Regions from separate parts of the Eubacterium maltosivorans genome, predicted to be linked through region 3. Evidence: riboswitches for the same ligand, from Rfam matches in the RefSeq annotation. Region 3 holds a riboswitch; each other region holds the start of a gene.

Region 1 (4,211 bases), 2.0 Mb from region 3:
GCATTTGAGCAGCGTGGATTTGCCCGTACCGTTCGAGCCGATAAGGCCGACAAACTCACCCTTATGAATCTCTGCTGTAAAGCCCTTAATCACCTCTTTGCTGCCATAGCCGGTATGAACGCCTTCAAATTTCAACATAACAGCATCTTCCACTAACGGGTACCTCCTTTCTTCGATTTACGCAAAAGGTAAATAAAAAAGGGGCCGCCAAAAGCAGCGGTGATGATTCCCACCGGAATTTCCTGTGAGGAAACGGTCCGGGCCAGTGTATCGCAGATAATAAGGAAGGTTCCTCCAAACACCAGTGAAAAGGGCAGCAAAATCCGATGCTTCGGGCCGGACAAAATTCTTACAATGTGCGGCACCACCAGTCCGACAAAGCCGATAATCCCTGTCACGGAAACCACAGCCGCGGTAATCACAGATGAGACAATCAACACTTTTTTCTTCAGATGGTCGGTATTGACCCCAAGCTGTGTGGCCGCGTCCTCTCCGAGAAGCATGATATCCAGCTCCCGAACCGTTGTGAACAGGATCAGACAGCCGATGACCACGTAAGGTAAAACAGTAATTACCTGGTCCCATCCCTTACCGTTCAGACTCCCCATGGTCCAGAACATAATCTGATTCATGCTCTGAACATTGAAAATCATGAGCAGGGACATAAAAGCCGTCAGCGACTGGCTCACGGCAATCCCGCTCAGCAGCAGGGACGCAACCGGCACTTTTCTCCCGACCTTTGAAATGTTATACACTAAAAAGATCGCCAGAAAGGCGCCTACAAAGGCTAGAACAGCGGTCCCATTTAATCCCAGGAAACCTGCTGAAAAGTGCATGACAATTCCAATGGACGCGCCCAGCGCCGCACCGGAAGACACCCCCAGAATAAAAGGATCTGCCATGGGGTTCTTGAAAATCCCCTGATAGGCCGCGCCGCAGACTGCCAGCGCTCCGCCTGTCAGAAAGCCTAAAATGACTCTCGGCAGCCGTACATTCCAGATAATCGCAATATTACCGGCCGATATTCCCTCCATGTTAACAGGAAGGTGCAGCACCTCGTGCAGTAAAATCCTGTTAGCGTCGCCAAAGGGAATGGAGGTAATGCCTACGATGGTGCATAAATAAATTAAGATCAGGCACCCTACAATGGATAAGGGCATCGCGTATCTTTTCATCTTTGTTTTCATCCGACCTCTTCCTTAACCGTCTGTTTAAAACCTCCGCTGGGGGCAAAAGCCCCCCTGCGGAGAAATCTTTCTACTTAAACTGATCCGGATAAACGGCTGTAGCCAGCAGCTCCAGCCCATCGACAATACGCGGTCCGGGGCGCTGGATCAGGTCGCTGTCCGGAGAGAGCATTTCGTAATAGACAATGGCGTCGTTCTTGACAGCATTGACCTGGTCAAAGCCCGGCACCTTTTTGATCTCGTCCGGTGTGGTAAAGAAGGACACATAGACGTCCGGGTTCTTTGCGATAATCTGTTCAACGCTCAGCTGCGGCCAGTCTGTGCCGGCGTCTGAGGCAATGTTTTTGGCGTTAATATCCTTAAGCATATTGCCCAGCAGGGAGTTATCTCCGGCGCTGTAATAACCGCCAATATCGATAAAGACTGATTTCTGCGGATTGGCTGCCGCAGCCTTTTCCTTAATCTCATCATATTTTTTCGTCATGCTGTCGGTGATTTCCTTGGCCTTATCATTGGCGTTAACCACCTTGCCAGTATTAATGATGGTGCTTTCCACCGCGTCCACAGACATTGGTGTGTAAGTAATAACCTTTGCGCCGGTGGCTTCAATCTGACTGCGGACATCATCGCTGATCAGATCACCCGCCAGAACGACATCCGGGGCCAGGGAAATAATCTTTTCCACATTGGGATTATTGTAATCGCCAATCGACGCTACCTGGGCAGCTTCCTCGGGATAATTGCAGTAATCGGTCCGTCCGACCACCTTGTCTCCCACACCCAGGGCAAACAGGATTTCGGTGTTTGCGGGTGACAGAGACACGATCTTTGCGGGTTCCTTTTCGATTTCCACATTATTGCCCAGATCATCGGTAATGGAGATTGGGTAAGCGGTTTCTCCAGTAACCGCGCCGGAAGCTTCTCCACCCTTCTGGCTATTCTGAGCACAGCCTGCCGCGCCAAACAACAGCGCCGCGCAGGCCAGAGCCATCAGCAAACTTTTCAATACACTCTTCTTCATTGGTCCCTCCATAAATAAATTTAAAACTGCTTAAAACAAAGAAAACCGACCCCATGAGAGAGGCCGGATTATGATAATATACAATCCTCTACTTCCCTCCGAAGTGATTATATCGCTTTGCTTCAAGTGTCCTGACTCTTGCTTCCTTCTCCATCCTCCCTTCCCATCAGGATACGCCTGACAGTGGTCTATGAGGATCTTGTCTGCAATTACAGTAGCGGGGGCTGTAGCGGATTTCAACCGCTTTCCTCTAACAAAACAGCATCATTAAGTTGTTAATTGAAGTTTAGCACAAATCCCCGAATTGTGCAATTAGAAATTATTGTTCTCCAGATCTAGACTGTTCCGAACTGCACGGCAGAACTCAAGGGGCTCCCGCTTTTTCCACGCATCGCTTGCGATAACCTCGTAGGAGATAAAATCCACGCCGGTGCTCAGGATCTCAGGCATGACCTCACAGAAGGGGATTTCACCCTCGCCCGGTATCCAGTGCCGGTCAATATGCAGGTCATTGTCGGACAAATGCAGCGCCTTGATCCGGTCTTTGTAGGTTTTAAGAATCTTACCTCTGCCGCAGGGCAGCATATAGTCATGGGAGCTGTCATAACACATACCAAAATGATCGGCCTGGATGGCGTCCAGCAGTCCCTTCAGCAAAAACTGCCGCGACACATTTTCAACGGCGATATTGACGCTGTACTTCTCCCCGGCCTCTGCCAGCTCTGAGAAAAAAGCCAGCCCATTTTCCCATTTATAGGGGCCAAGGTCCAGATCATTAGTGTGTACCACCACAGCTGGAATCTCGAAGGTACGGCAGTCCCGCACAAAACTGACAAAGGTATCTAAAAGCGCTCTGGTCTGTGCAGGCTCCTTTTCCCAGATGTCGTTATAACCGATAAAGGGCGCGTGAATATTGGTGATTCCAAGCCCCTTGCTCCGCACAATGTCCGGAAATTTTTCTTTCTCCAGATAATAGGGCTCGCACTCGTCCTCCCAGGAAATCATCACCTCGTCAAAACCGGCTTCTTTGATCATGTCAATGCGCTCCTCAAAAGGCATGAAGTAGCCAAACCACGAAAACATACTGTATTTCATCGGCTTCCTCTATTCACCCTGAAGCCTGGGTATGCTCAGGTCAAAGGGCGGATATACAACGCCCTTTTCTGTGATGATGGCTGTGACATTCTGATGCGGGGTCACGTCAAAGGCCGGGTTTTCCATGCGCACACCGTCCGGCGCGATCTGCTGTCCTTTGATATGGCTGATCTCTCTTGTGTCCCGTTCCTCAATGACAATATCATCGCCGGACCACATATTAAAATCAATGGTTGAGGTGGGCGCTGCCACATAGAAAGGAATGCCATGGGCTTTTGCCAGAATGGACACGCTGTAGGTTCCAATCTTATTGGCCACGTCGCCATTTCGGGCGATGCGGTCTGCCCCCACCACCACACAGTCGATTTTTCCCTGCTTCATCATCCAGCCGGCCATATTGTCTGTGATCAGTGTGACTGGAATGCCATCTTTTTGAAGCTCATAGGCGGTGAGACGGGCCCCCTGCAGAAAGGGTCTTGTCTCATCGGCGTAGACGGATATCTCCTTGCCTGCCTCCCAGGCGGCGCGCACAACGCCGAGGGCTGTCCCGTAATCCGCTGTGGCGAGGGCTCCTGCATTGCAGTGGGTCAGGATGGTATCCTTACGGTGGATCAGCTCTGCACCGTAAGCGCCCATATCCCGGCACATCTTAATATCCTCACTGCAAATGGCGTCTGCTTCGGTTTTCAGGAGCGCTGTGATCTCTGCCACTGTTTTTTCCGAGTTGTTTTTGATCACGCCCTCCATCCGGTCCACTGCCCAGAACAGGTTGACTGCCGTTGGCCGGGTGGCACGAAGCACGTGGCAGACAGTCTCCATTTCCTTTAAAAAGGTCTCCTTCGGCAGCTTTTCAAATTCCAGCGCGCCAAAATAAACGCCGTATCCGGCCGTCACTCCGATGGCCGGCG
Region 2 (4,211 bases), 530 kb from region 3:
AACCCATAAAAATATGAAAAATAAGCAATAAACTGACAAATGTAAAGTATTTTGCATTTTGAATCTTAAAGATAGTGGATTGACATTTGTCAAAAAATAGAGTATATTTAGAAAAAAAGCTGTTGACATTTGTAAAGGAGAGCATCATGAAAGAAAAGGAGCTGATCCGTCTTATTAGCGCGGCGCAGATGTATTATGAAGAGAACATGACTCAGGCAGAGATTGCAAAGTCGATGGGTATCTCGCGGCCTTCGGTCAGCAATCTGCTGAACAAAGCCCGCAAAGAAGGTATTGTTAAAATTGAGATCAAATCTTTTGACAGCACCAGCATTGGAAAAAGCCGGGAACTGTGTAACCGGTTTGGCTTAAAGAGCTGCCAGGTGGTCAGCTGCACAGAGGATAAGAACGAAACACAGGAGCGTCTTTATGAAGCCGCTGTGGATTTTCTTTTGGAAATCCTGCCTAAAACCCGAATCCTTGGCCTTGGCTGGGGTTATAATATCAGCCGTGTCATTGATATTTTAGCGGGCAGGGAGCTTGCTGGGCAGTACAGCGGGAAGGTCTGTCCGCTGATCGGGACGGCCACAGTGCCGCACAAGGGCTACCATCCCAATGAGCTGGCTACGGATTTTGCCCGAAAAACGGGATTTGAGGCGGATTTTTTGATCTCGCCGGCCTTTCCTACGACCAAGCAGGAACGGGATTTATTTGTGACGACAGATAATTATAACAGTATTCTGGCCCTGTGGAAAAAGACAGACACCGCACTGGTGACCCTTGGCGGCTACCCCTGTGTGCCGGACCACGCCACTGCCCTGCGCTTTGGGCGGCGGCTGATCACGGAGCGGGCGACCTCCAATATTCTGTCTTACTTTTTTAACTGGAAGGGACAGCAGATAAAAGGGGAGGATGATTTTGCCATACAGATTCCGCTGGGACCGCTTTCTAAAATTAAGAATTTTATTGGCATTGTGCCTGTGGAGGCTAATGTAGGATCGGCCATCGGCTGTCTGAACACCGGGTTCGCGCGCCACCTTATCATTGATGAGGTGACGGCTGAGAAGATTTTAAAAACGGACGTATAGCAGATCGCTGCCAAAACGCTCCTCGGCGTGGTCGGGGCTGTGTCTCAGGATAAAAGAAGTCAGCTCCCGGCCGCCGATTCGGCGGGTGTCCCGGATGCCGTCATAGGCGGCAGTGAGCGCCTGGAGCTCTTCGGTATACTGGGGAAGGAGCTGGCAGGGCTGCTCGGTTTTAATGGACAGGGAGATAACGCCCGCGTTAAAAAGGTTGATGGTGAAGTCTACGCTTTTTTCTCCGGCGGAAAAGGCGCTTTCCAGCAGCAGCTCTGTCATCCTGCAGATGTCCCGTTCTCTCACAAAGGAGGACATGGGGTAGAAAACCACAGGGTTAAAGTCAATCCCTTTTTCCTGGGCGATGGCCTGAAAAAGGGAGAGAACGCCGTCCAGGGCGCAGTAGGCTGTGGCGGCCTTTTTTTTGAGGACGCTGTATTTTTCTTTGAGCGCATGAAGATCGGAAACAGCGACGGCCGGGGGCAGGGGCTCGGCCGTGGAGATGGGCGAAATAGTCAGGTTCATGGCGGTTCTCCTTTCTGAATCGGGCTAAAACAGCACAAAGCTGAAATAGGTAACGGTTTCGGGGCCATTATTATAGGAAAGGCCGGTTTTGCTGGCCAGATCCATCACGACGATGCCATAGCCTTCCACGGATGGAAAAATCTGGTCTGGGTAACGGCAGGGGGCGTCGGGGTAGGTGCACTGGTCGCAGAGGATACAGCCCTCTGTGGAGAGCACCAGAGCGCCAGGATAATGGGCTCTGAAAAGACGGGCAGACTTGGCCGTAGCGGCCTCGTGAAATATGCGGGCCCGGTGCCAGCCTCTAAAGTCATACTGGCCTTTTAAATCGGTAACGGTTGAGAGCAGACAGACGTTTTCGTAGGAGCGGCATTTGGCGACACAGCTGTTGTAGCTGCCTACCGCGGGCGGGCAGGCCCAGGTAGCGCCGTAATGGCCGCATTGGTTTCCCTCGCATAAAAGCCTTGTGCCCATGGAAAACAGCAGATCGCTGGTTTTGGCAAAGGCATATTCATGAATGCCGAACAGTCTGCGTTTATCTTCAAGCTGCCGCTTAATGGTCATCAGGCTTTTAATAACGGTGTCACCTTTAAACTCTTTGGCAGGCTCTGCCTGTTTTTTTATTTCAATCAATGGAAAGACCTCACCTTCATTTAGTACAATAAAAAAGCCTTCCCCGGCTAGAGAAGGCAAAAAATACGAAATTGATTAAGGAACGTATCTCTTAAATGACTCTAAATCGGAGCGTTTTAAGAAAACATTATGCCGGTCTTCTGGCTCTACAATGGCATTCCCCTTCCCTTCCCATCCGGCGGACAGTGGCACATAAGGGGACATATTGCATTACAGCTGCGATTACAGCAAAGGATTTTCACCTTTTTCCCATTTACATAATGTTTACAATATTAAGTTGCCTTTATCATATCCCTTTGATTTTCTTTTGTCAAGGTTTATTGGGCCCTGACAGGGGCTTTTTCGTAAATTTATTTTTTTACAACAAGATTTTCCCCTTTGTTTTAATCTTAAATGTAAAGAAAAAAATACTGAAAAGCCGGTAAAGGGGCGAGAACCGCCTTAATTAAACCAAAAACACGTATGTTTTAATGAATTTTTCATAAAATATTAAGTAATTTCGGTTAAGGTATTGGCAAGGGCCAAAGGATATGTTAAAATATATCTAAATTGTAAATAACTTTACAATTTGGTCAAAATTATATATAGGAGGGTGGTGATTAGGCATTAGCAACGAAAGCCATCGCTCAAGTGGCAAGCTCCAAATGTTTTTTAAGAAGCTTGCGCATTACGCCAAGCACTTGAGCAAAAGAGAAAAAGTCGTATTCACAGGTTTCTGTGTAGCGCTTCTTCTCGGATTCTTTTCTTCAACCTGTCTTGGTTACAAGGTAATGGTTGACGGAGAGGTTTTAGGCTATACAAAGGATGCGGCTGTGTTTACACAGAGTCTGGATCAGGTAGAGCAGGATATGCGATCGAAAACGTCGATCGAAACAGCATATGTCTACAATGATATACAGATTAAAAAGAGCATCACGTTTAATAAACCAATGTTGTCAGAGGAAGAATTTACTGATGCATTGAACGCGCAGAACCTTCAGGTTGGCGTTCATGGTGTAGAATTAAAAGTTGACGGACAGGAAGTTGGAAACCTGGCTTCATCTGATCAGGTACAGGCCGGTATTGCAGGTGCAATTAATAAGATCGGTAACGTACAGGGTACAGATAAGCTGGTAAAATGCGACATCCAGAGCGACGTTGTAGAAACGCCTAAGAATTTTCCGCTCGAGGACTTAAACAGTCCGGACGAGTGCGCTAATCTTTTAGCAACAGGTAATACTAATCCGAGTAAGAGTGAAGAGAGTACGAACGCTCCAATCCAGGTAGCAAGCCGTGGTGGAGCCGATGTGGCAAGAGACCAAAGCAATGAGCCAGCCCAAGAGGAAGCTTTAGCAGCTGAAGGTACCGTTGAAAATAATAGTAATGAGAATGTAGAAAACCAGAATAATGAGACTGAGACAAGCTCCAGTATCTTAAAAATTAATCTGACTAAAACATCAACTAAAAAAGAAGACATACCTTTCCAGACCGTTGAGCAGGAAGATCCAAATGTATATGTTGATCAAACTGTAGTTACACAGCAAGGTGTGAACGGACAACTTGATAAGGAAGTCGAAACCGTCTATGAAGACGGTAAGGTTGTGAGTGAAACAACCTTATCCGAAACAGTCGCGAAAGAGCCGGTGGCTCAGATTGTTTCAAAGGGAACGAAGCAGTACCCGACCATGTCTTCAAAGAAAGGCAACTTTATTTTACCGGCAACCGGTAATATTTCCGCTTTAGACAAGCCAGGAAGCCACGCAGGCTGCTTTGCAGTAGACATTGCGAACTCAATGGGTACGCCGATCTACGCACCGCAGAGTGGTACAGTCATCCGGGCAAGTGAATTTGGCGGTTACGGATTATGCGTTGACATTATGATGGACGATGGAAAAACTGTCCTGAGAATGGGTCATAACTCCGAATTTAAGGTAAGCGTTGGTGACCGGGTCGAAAAGGGCCAAGTCGTAGCGTTAATGGGCAGCACTGGTAACTCAACCGGAC
Region 3 (4,211 bases):
TCTCTGGGAAGCTTAAGGTTCATGGGACCAAAGGAAACCTCTCCCATGACTGTTGACGCGATGATTTGATTATCCGCATCCTGAAAAACAATCCCGATAGATTTTCTCAGGGTATTCAGGTCCTTTTTATCCCGGGTCAGCTTCTGGCCTTTAAAATAAATTTCGCCGCTGTCCGGCGTAAGCACACCGTTGAGGTTCAGGAAAAAGGTTGACTTTCCAGCTCCGTTGGAGCCGATAACCGCAATGCGTTCCCCCTTGCCAATGGTAACGTCAATGCCCCGAAGCGCCTGCTTGTCCCCGGTATATGCGTACTTAAGATTTTTTATTTCAATGATTGTTTCTTTCATGTTGCCTCTCCTAGAATTTTAAAATCCAGACAGCTGTAAGCAGCAGTACGACCAGTCCCGCAGCCATTACCTGCTCCCTGCGCAGGGGCTTCTCAGCCTCTAGAAACAGAAGGTCGCCATCATAGCACCGGGCTTCCATCGCGTCATAGTACTGGCTTGCGCGCTTCATGGAAACCACAAAAAGATTACTCATGGAGTGACCGAAAGAATAAACCGCTGTCTTAAAATCACAGTAGCCCAGCCGGGACTCCGCCGAGTTTTTCATTTTGGCCTGCGTGTCCATCAGAATAAAAATATACCGGTAAATCATATTCATCAGCTCAATGACAAGCTTGGGGACATGCACTCGGCGCAAAACTCCAAAGACCTCAGTGGACGGTGTGGACAGAGACATCATATACATGGCACTGACTGCGCCAAAGGCTTTGCCCCACAGATACAGCGTCGTCATAAGGCTGTCATGGGATATATAAATATAAAAGAAATGGCAGTTGAGGGCCCAAAGTCCCAGAGGCTCCTTTGAAAAATTAAAGAGGATGGCAATGCTCCCAAGGATGAGAAACGCCACTGGCACCCTTAAAAAGCTCAGGTAATCCCTAAAGTATACGCCGCCCATGACCACCGTAATATAAGCTGTGATCAAAATAACCAGAACTGACACATAGAGGTTATTGGCGATGACACAGATGAGCAGAAGCAACAGGGAAAACCCTACTTTAAAGCCAGGATTCCAGCCGTTGATCTTTGAATTATAGGCAAGTACATCAATGGAAAAAACCGCCCCGCCGTGGGAATGTCCATGGTGTCCGCCATGTCTGTGGGCGCACTCCCGGTGGCGAAACCAGTATACCAGGCCACACACACACAGAATCGCAAGCGCTGCTAAAAATACTTTCACGAACAAGCTCCTTTACATTAAGGATTTTTTACTTTAAATCATAAAAAAGGGGCAGGTTTCCCTACCCCCGGAAATGTGATTACAGCTCTGAATCTTCTTTCCCGAGCTTTTTGCGTTCAACCAGCCGGCCCATAAAGAAAGCCAGAATGCCAACGCCAATACCGGTCTGGAGACAGAAGATCAGTGATTCAACCTCACCTGGCAGTTCACCGTTGATCAACGTTTCAAGCACTGGCGTAAACCATGGCTCATATTCGCCGCCCTGAATTTCTTCGATCATGGTACTTCCCGCATCATCGGAGCCGCCAAACTCTGCGCCCTGAAGGGCAAAGAGCGGAACGACTACCAAAAGCGCGACGATTACCAGCAGAACAATAACTAATTTTTTATTTTTGCTCATCTTACGCTTCCTCCGCTGCTAAAAATCCAATTGATTTTAACTCTGGGCTCGCATAGGTTTCCAGAGCAATGACGATAATAACCGTTAAAATCCCCTCGATGATGGCCAGCGGCAGCTGTGTAGGAGCAAAGACGCCCAAAAACTTAACCGCTGAAGCCGCTACGCCGCCCGTTTCTGACGGATAGGCAAAGGCCAGCTGAATACTGGTGACACAGTAGGTAAACAGATCGCCGATACAGGCTGCCAAAAATACCCCGATTTTGCGGTTTACCTTCATTTTCTGACAAAGCTTATAGATTCCGAAGGACACAAAGGGACCTGCAATCGCCATGGAGAAAGTATTGGCGCCAAGGGTGGTTAAACCGCCGTGGGCCAGAAGGATCGCCTGGAATAAGAGTACAATAATACCCAGAATACTGACCGCGCTTGGGCCAAATAAAATGGCGCCCAGGCCTGTACCGGTCATGTGCGAGCAGCTGCCCGTAACGGATGGAATTTTCAAAGAAGAGATCACGAAGATAAATGCGCCCGCCATCGCAAGTAGGGTAATCGCCCTTCTGTTGCCTGTCAGAGTCTTTTTAATGGAGAAAAAGCCGGCTGCCAGAAAAGGTATACATAAAACACCCCACATAATGCAGTAGCCAACCGGTAAATAGCCTTCCATGATGTGCATCGCGTTTGCCGCGGGCACGATACCGAAGACCAGCGCCCATGCCCCAAGCATGGTCACAACTTGTTTTTGTCTCTTTGTCATTTTCTACCTCCTCAAACTTGTTCCCAACGTACTTTGCCATAAAAAAATCGCTCATCAAAAAAGATAAGCGATGAAAGTACGAAATGGGTGTGCCAAAGATACACACAGCCTCGTCCTTACATTCAGTTATCTCTCGTAACCAAATGCAGCTTAAAATCCTATGGTCAGCAATCTGACTTGACTTTCGTCTTACAGCGGCGGGACCGTTTGGGATTTTCACCCAATTGTGCTCAAACCATCGTGAGGCCGATGGACAACCACAGGACAATAATAACAATGCCGAATTTACATTTATTATATGCTTGAAAACTTGTTTTGTCAATACCTCTGTTGCATCTATTTAAAATCTACCAGAGCCCCTTATACCTGTACCCCTTATGGGTATACTTTGATTCAGCTAACTTTATTACACATTTCTTACTAGAGACGCCTGCCCGCCTGTACTGACAAGCTGATCTCAAAAGTCGGGGTAATCTCAAAGATAAAACGACTGACAACCTGTCTTGACGCTTCGATATTTTCACGGATATAGCCCGCATCGGTAAAGAGAAAGCTGTAATAATCAAAGAAAAACCAGTCAACAGCGTCCTGAAGCTCCAGATCAATCTGCTTTTCGAGCACATCCCTGAACACCTGAATTTCCATTCCAACCGTCAGCGATTTCAGATACTCGAAATATCTGCGTTCCTTCAGCTTTGGGTTAATGCCTGTATAGGCCTCACTCTCAAGCTCCAGGCTAAAGAAATAATCCCGCAGATCAAGCATGCTTCTCGCGAACAGCGGCAGTTTTGAGACCTCTGCATAAAACCGCATGACGGCGTCGTCTGTAAACAACGCCTTAAAATAAGCCCGATAGCCGATCATATCCAATAGCAGCCCCCGCGGCAGGCTTCCCAGCGCATCTTTCTTCTCGTCCACGCAGAAAACAACATCGTTGCAGAAATCCTTATAGATCTGAACAGCCAGGTTCTCCTTCGCCCCGAAATAATAGTTTAAAAGTCCCTGTTTTGTCCTGGCATCGGTGATGATATCCTTGACCGTTGTCTTATCATAGCCCTTCTGATAAAAAATCTTTTTGGCGCTCTGGTAAAGGCTTTCCTTTGTCTCGAGACCGTTTTTATAGTTAGCCATGGCTCCTCCACGTTTTTTATTATATTATAGCATCCACCGTAAAAAAAATAAAGAAACAAATTTTGAACGTTGACAAAATTTTAAAAAAGGTGTATATTGAACGTATTCAAAATATGTGCACATTTTGTCTAAATCTGTAAAAATAAGGGAGAACAAAACAAAATGGAAAATGTTCAGGCAAAGCTGGATAATTTTATGCGCGGTGTTCGCGGCGAAAAAATGGACTATGTCCCCATTATGATGGACTTTGAGCCCACCTATATCTGTGAGTATACAAAACAGGACTGCATTCGTTCCTTCTGGGATTACGACGGCTTTATCGCAGGCTATGACCAGGTCATGAAGGACTTTGACATCGATCTGACCCAAAGTGTGGTTTTTCTGCCGCCGCAGAAAAATGCCCTGCTGGGCTCAAAGGTGTGGGTTCAGAACCGCGTCAACGGCTATATGCAGCATCCGGAGGTCACCTCACTGCTTCCGGAGGAATACCCCGAGCTCATCGAGGATCCTATCCACTGCATCGCATCCCGCGTGCTGCCCCGCATGTATACCGAGCTGGGGCGTGAAGCCCCCTACAGCACAATGGCCTTTGCCAAGGCACTGCTTTATGAAAAGAATCAGGTTCACCACTTCTATGACCAGATTTTTGAAAAAACCATGGAAAATAATGCGCTGCTCTAC
Region 4 (4,211 bases), 920 kb from region 3:
AGGCCCACTTCTGAGATAACCCAGTTGACACTCGCTTTGGGCGCTTCTCTAAGTTCAGCAAGCTTTCCGCCTCCCAGCCAGCAGACAGCATAGCCCAGTTGGGCAAGCTCACGTACCAGCGCAGCAAACTGCCGCTGGTTTCCAAAAACAAAGGGCGTATACCCCACAAAATTGATTCGCTTTTCGGTGCGCTTACAACGCCGCATCTGCTTTCTTGAAACGTTGGATAGCGCTTGCTGTGTTCCCTCAAGGGCGTCTTGAAAGCCGTTGGTCTGGATGAATATTTTTTCCTTAAGCGAAGGAAAAGAGCTGTCGTCAAGACCCGTCATAACAGTTAGCGGTGTGCCCACAATGAACGCAGACTGCCTGTTTTCTTCCTGCATGACGGCGTCTATGCCCTTCTCGATGCTCTCAGCCGCGCCAAGTGTCACCTGGAGGTCGTTCATTCTTGAATACCAGAAAGGCTGTTCTCTGAAATCATCAATGGACCGTGGACAGGAGGCACAGCCCGCGCCTGTTACCAGACAGGCGCAGATCGAGCGGTCCCCTTCAAAAGCAGTCAGCGCGCCGCTGTAATCTGCTGCCAGAGGCGGCAGCGGACAGAGGCGCTCCTCTTTTCCTTCTTTGTGGTTTTCCTGAGCGTGTCCAAATCCCTGAATGATTTCTTCAAGCCGTTCCACAGACTTTTTCTTCCGTTTTTCCATAGGACCCCGTCTGAAAACAGCGACCGGCACATTATAAGGATTATCCGCTTCTGATACCAGCGTCTCAAAATCGGTCTGTATAAGAATATCTGGACAGGAAACATAGAGCACCACCCCCTTTGTCCCTCTGGTCGTAACAAGCTCCTCGAGCATACCGCGGACTCTGTGCGCGCAGCTGCCAAGTGTATACTCTAGCCTGGAGACTGGACAGAGTCTCAGGCGGCTGAGGGCTTCTTTCTCCATTGCCCTGAAATAAAGAATTCGGAGACAGGCCGGCGGCCCCACTGCCAGAACGCGCACACCTTCAGTTTGGAAAAGAAGTCTGGACAGCGCTTCATCTCCCATTCCTGGCTGTGCTTTCTCAACCGTTGCTGTGCTCATGATGGTTCTCCTTCTCAAACTGATAGAGTATTTCGCCCAGACTGTCCATCTCTGCATCAGAAAGGGGTTTCGGGAGTGTCCCGGCCTCCTGACGGGCTATGGCTCTGGCCAGTGTCATAAAACTTTTTTGCAGTGCTTCACCTTCGTCCTGCTCAAAAACAGTTGTCTTCTGATAGTCGGCAAGCCGAAGCGTATCACTTTGGCTGACAGAGGCCGCAATCAGGCTGCCTGTCAGCTCACCAAAGCGCTCGACAGCCCGATGGTCTGTACCAGGCCTGGCCCGGTTATGGATCAGTCCGCCAAGCAGGGGCTGTGCCCGGGCAGAATACCGCACAATGCTCATCATGATATTATTGGCGGCGTAAAGCGACATCAGCTCAGAGGAGGTGACAATATACACCTGATCCACACACTTTTTTCTCATAGGCATTGAAAATCCACCGCAGACCACATCGCCTAAAACATCATAGAGGATTAAATCCCAGCTCTCTTCAAATATTCCCAGCTTTTCAAGGGTCTCCAGGGTAGTAGAGATCCCCATTCCCGCACAGCCAATGCCTGCCTCCGGTCCTCCAGCCTCTACACATGCCACCCCCGTCTCTCCCATAAACAGGATATCCTGTACCGTCACCTGTTCTCCTTTTTCATTCAGCTTTTGGATGACTGTGGGAATCCGCTTTCTCATCAGGCACCGGGTTGAATCCGACTTAGGATCACAGCCGATGTGAAGCACCCTTTTCCCCATTTTTGCGAAAGCGGCGGAAACATTGGCCGCAATGGTCGACTTTCCAATACCGCCCTTTCCATAAAACGCGATTCTCTTACTGCTCTTTTCCATAATTTCTCCCATAAAAAAAACTCTTCTGACCGATTCATCAGAAGAGTTCCTCAACATAAGCAACACCCTCTCCTAATGATCCGTTAGGTTAGGTATAGACAAGAAATGTTGAAATATCCTGACTTGGGTTCATTGCCAGCTGTAACAACTTCCCAGAGAATGCTCTCCAGTGTTGATAAAACTTACAGCGGCTCCCCCTTACAGTGGCGGCACCGTACCGGATTCTCACCGGTTTTCATGCAACAAGTCTTCTATGTAATTTTGCTATATTATATCACGATATCTGATAATTCACAACCACTGCAATTAACTCAATTTTTGATTGCCAGCTATCGTATTTTTTGATAGTATAATTAAAACAGAGGAAAGGAATAGTATAAATATGATCTCTATGCAAAACATGAAATACATTGTCGAGATCGCAAAGCACCACTCGATCTCCGCTGCCGCCAAGTCTCTTTTTGTCTCACAGTCAACGCTTTCAACAGCGGTGCGTGAGGTGGAGCAGCAGCTTGGCATCTCAATTTTCAGACGAAATAACCGTGGCATTGAGGTCACCTTTGAGGGACAAGACTTTCTAAACCACGCCAAGGATATTGTGGAGCAGAGCGAATATCTTGAAAGGCGGTACAAGCACCGAAAAACCCTGCCCATGCGTTTTTCTGTTTCCACTCAACGCCTTCCCTTCTCGGTCATGTCCTTCATACAGATTGTCGAGGACCTTGAACTCAGGCATTATGACATCGCCATCCGCGAGTGCCCAACCCATGAGGTCATACACGATGTGGCGTCCAGGCGCAGTGAGCTTGGTATTTTATGTATTAACGAGCACTATCTCAACACCATGCAGAAGCTCCTTGATTCCAGTAATTTAACCTTCTGTGAGCTGGGGCAGCTCACCATTTATGTTTTCCTGCGGAAAAAGCACCCCCTGAGCGGAAACACCTCCCTGACGCTGGATATGCTCAAAGAATACCCCTTCGTAACCTATGACCAGGGCGAGGACAACATGCTGCATTTTTCTGAGGAAATCTTGTTTAATGAAATCTGGGATAAAAACATTCATGTCATTGACCGATGCTCCAAAATCGCCCTTGTCCGCGGCACAAACTGCTTCAGCATCGGCCCTGACCTGACCAACAGCGATGCTGACCGTATGCATTCCAACATGAGTGAAGTAAGGGCTGTCCGTTTTTTAGACAACGACCAGCGGCTCCACGCCGGATATATTCTCAGAAACGAGCACAGCTTAAGCGCCATCGGCGAGAAATATATTAAGGTCCTGACCGAAAAGATAAAATCCTTTGAAAAATGGGACTGAGAAAGTAAAAAAAGCCGTATTCACAATGATACGGCTTTTGTAACATTTTTTGACCCGGCGTTGTTTTTATGAAACACGACGGGCAATTACGGCTAAACGGCCATCGTTCAGTCCGACATTAAAGATACAGGTGGACAGTGTAAGGATCTCATCACCTGGCTGTACATTCACATCGGTCGCGACAATGCTCTGGTTTTTTATGTTTTGGTAATAGGCCAGAAAACTTTCATCGTCGGCAAATTCCAGCTGTCTGTAATCATAGTCCTGCTCAACCACCAGCACGGCAAAGATCTCCCAAACGCCGTCACCGCCCAGTTCTGGCGGTCTTCTGTAAACAATTTTATTGTGCTCTGTAATAAAATTTGGGTCTTTATAGTAATAAAGCAAATCGTCAAACATGACATGCACGCCGCTGCGCATGGTGCTATGCCCATAAATCAGCGAATTCTGGCTTCTGGGCTGCCACTTGTAATTCATATCTAAAAAGGGAACGCCTCTTTCATCCGACTCGCCGTTGAATGAGGTATACAAATATTTATCATTATCGGTTGTCTGTACTACAGGGGTATCGATATTTGTCCCTTCAATACTCAGCCAGCCAACGGTTTCCGGGTTTACCTCACGCAATGCCGCCCAGTCGATGCTGTTATCCTCGCGGTTTATGACCTGCATTTTAAGAATCGGTGTGTTGTTTGGAAAGAACTCTTTATAAAGCATCCACCCTGCCGCCCCTAAAAGGGCGAGAATGATCAAAATGATGACAATGTCACCAACGACACGCACAGCGCTTCTTTTTTTCTTCACTTTCTTTTTTGTCATATTTATGTTTTATATCCTTCGGGCCTGCTGTCCTTGCGCATTTGTATTTTAGTCAACTCGATTTTATAAAACCCAAAGGCTTCATACCTCCTTTTATGGTTATTCATTATATCAAATCTTTCTAAATTGATAAAGACTTAAATGATAA

Evidence for each region. A riboswitch is a leader RNA that binds a small molecule or an ion and turns the genes downstream of it on or off. The one in region 3 is predicted to bind cobalamin.
Region 1: it holds a riboswitch for cobalamin, as region 3 does, so the genes downstream of both, CPZ25_RS16580 (ABC transporter substrate-binding protein) here and CPZ25_RS06310 (energy-coupling factor ABC transporter permease) in region 3, are expected to answer to the same signal.
Region 2: it holds a riboswitch for cobalamin, as region 3 does, so the genes downstream of both, CPZ25_RS08705 (DUF2284 domain-containing protein) here and CPZ25_RS06310 (energy-coupling factor ABC transporter permease) in region 3, are expected to answer to the same signal.
Region 4: it holds a riboswitch for cobalamin, as region 3 does, so the genes downstream of both, CPZ25_RS01795 (nitrogenase iron protein NifH) here and CPZ25_RS06310 (energy-coupling factor ABC transporter permease) in region 3, are expected to answer to the same signal.

Annotation. Positions count from the first base shown of each region.
Region 1 is NZ_CP029487.1:3,587,844-3,592,054, reverse strand. Features, by position in the region: gene CPZ25_RS16590 (ABC transporter ATP-binding protein) at 1-138, opposite strand, end outside; gene CPZ25_RS16585 (FecCD family ABC transporter permease) at 153-1,187, opposite strand; gene CPZ25_RS16580 (ABC transporter substrate-binding protein) at 1,258-2,208, opposite strand; cobalamin riboswitch at 2,316-2,507, opposite strand; gene CPZ25_RS16575 (sugar phosphate isomerase/epimerase family protein) at 2,521-3,303, opposite strand; gene mtnA (S-methyl-5-thioribose-1-phosphate isomerase) at 3,313-4,211, opposite strand, start outside.
Region 2 is NZ_CP029487.1:1,814,553-1,818,763, reverse strand. Features, by position in the region: gene CPZ25_RS08715 (sugar-binding transcriptional regulator) at 147-1,085, shown strand; gene CPZ25_RS08710 (ATP-binding protein) at 1,068-1,598, opposite strand; gene CPZ25_RS08705 (DUF2284 domain-containing protein) at 1,623-2,228, opposite strand; cobalamin riboswitch at 2,342-2,504, opposite strand; gene CPZ25_RS08700 (peptidoglycan DD-metalloendopeptidase family protein) at 2,999-4,211, shown strand, end outside.
Region 3 is NZ_CP029487.1:1,281,353-1,285,563, forward strand. Features, by position in the region: gene CPZ25_RS06295 (energy-coupling factor ABC transporter ATP-binding protein) at 1-347, opposite strand, end outside; gene cbiQ (cobalt ECF transporter T component CbiQ) at 358-1,245, opposite strand; gene CPZ25_RS06305 (energy-coupling factor ABC transporter substrate-binding protein) at 1,325-1,645, opposite strand; gene CPZ25_RS06310 (energy-coupling factor ABC transporter permease) at 1,647-2,399, opposite strand; cobalamin riboswitch at 2,549-2,672, opposite strand; gene CPZ25_RS06315 (TetR/AcrR family transcriptional regulator) at 2,820-3,530, opposite strand; gene CPZ25_RS06320 (uroporphyrinogen decarboxylase/cobalamine-independent methonine synthase family protein) at 3,693-4,211, shown strand, end outside.
Region 4 is NZ_CP029487.1:356,407-360,617, reverse strand. Features, by position in the region: gene CPZ25_RS01800 (nitrogenase component 1) at 1-1,085, opposite strand, end outside; gene CPZ25_RS01795 (nitrogenase iron protein NifH) at 1,066-1,923, opposite strand; cobalamin riboswitch at 2,038-2,158, opposite strand; gene CPZ25_RS01790 (LysR family transcriptional regulator) at 2,306-3,244, shown strand; gene CPZ25_RS01785 (class B sortase) at 3,311-4,063, opposite strand.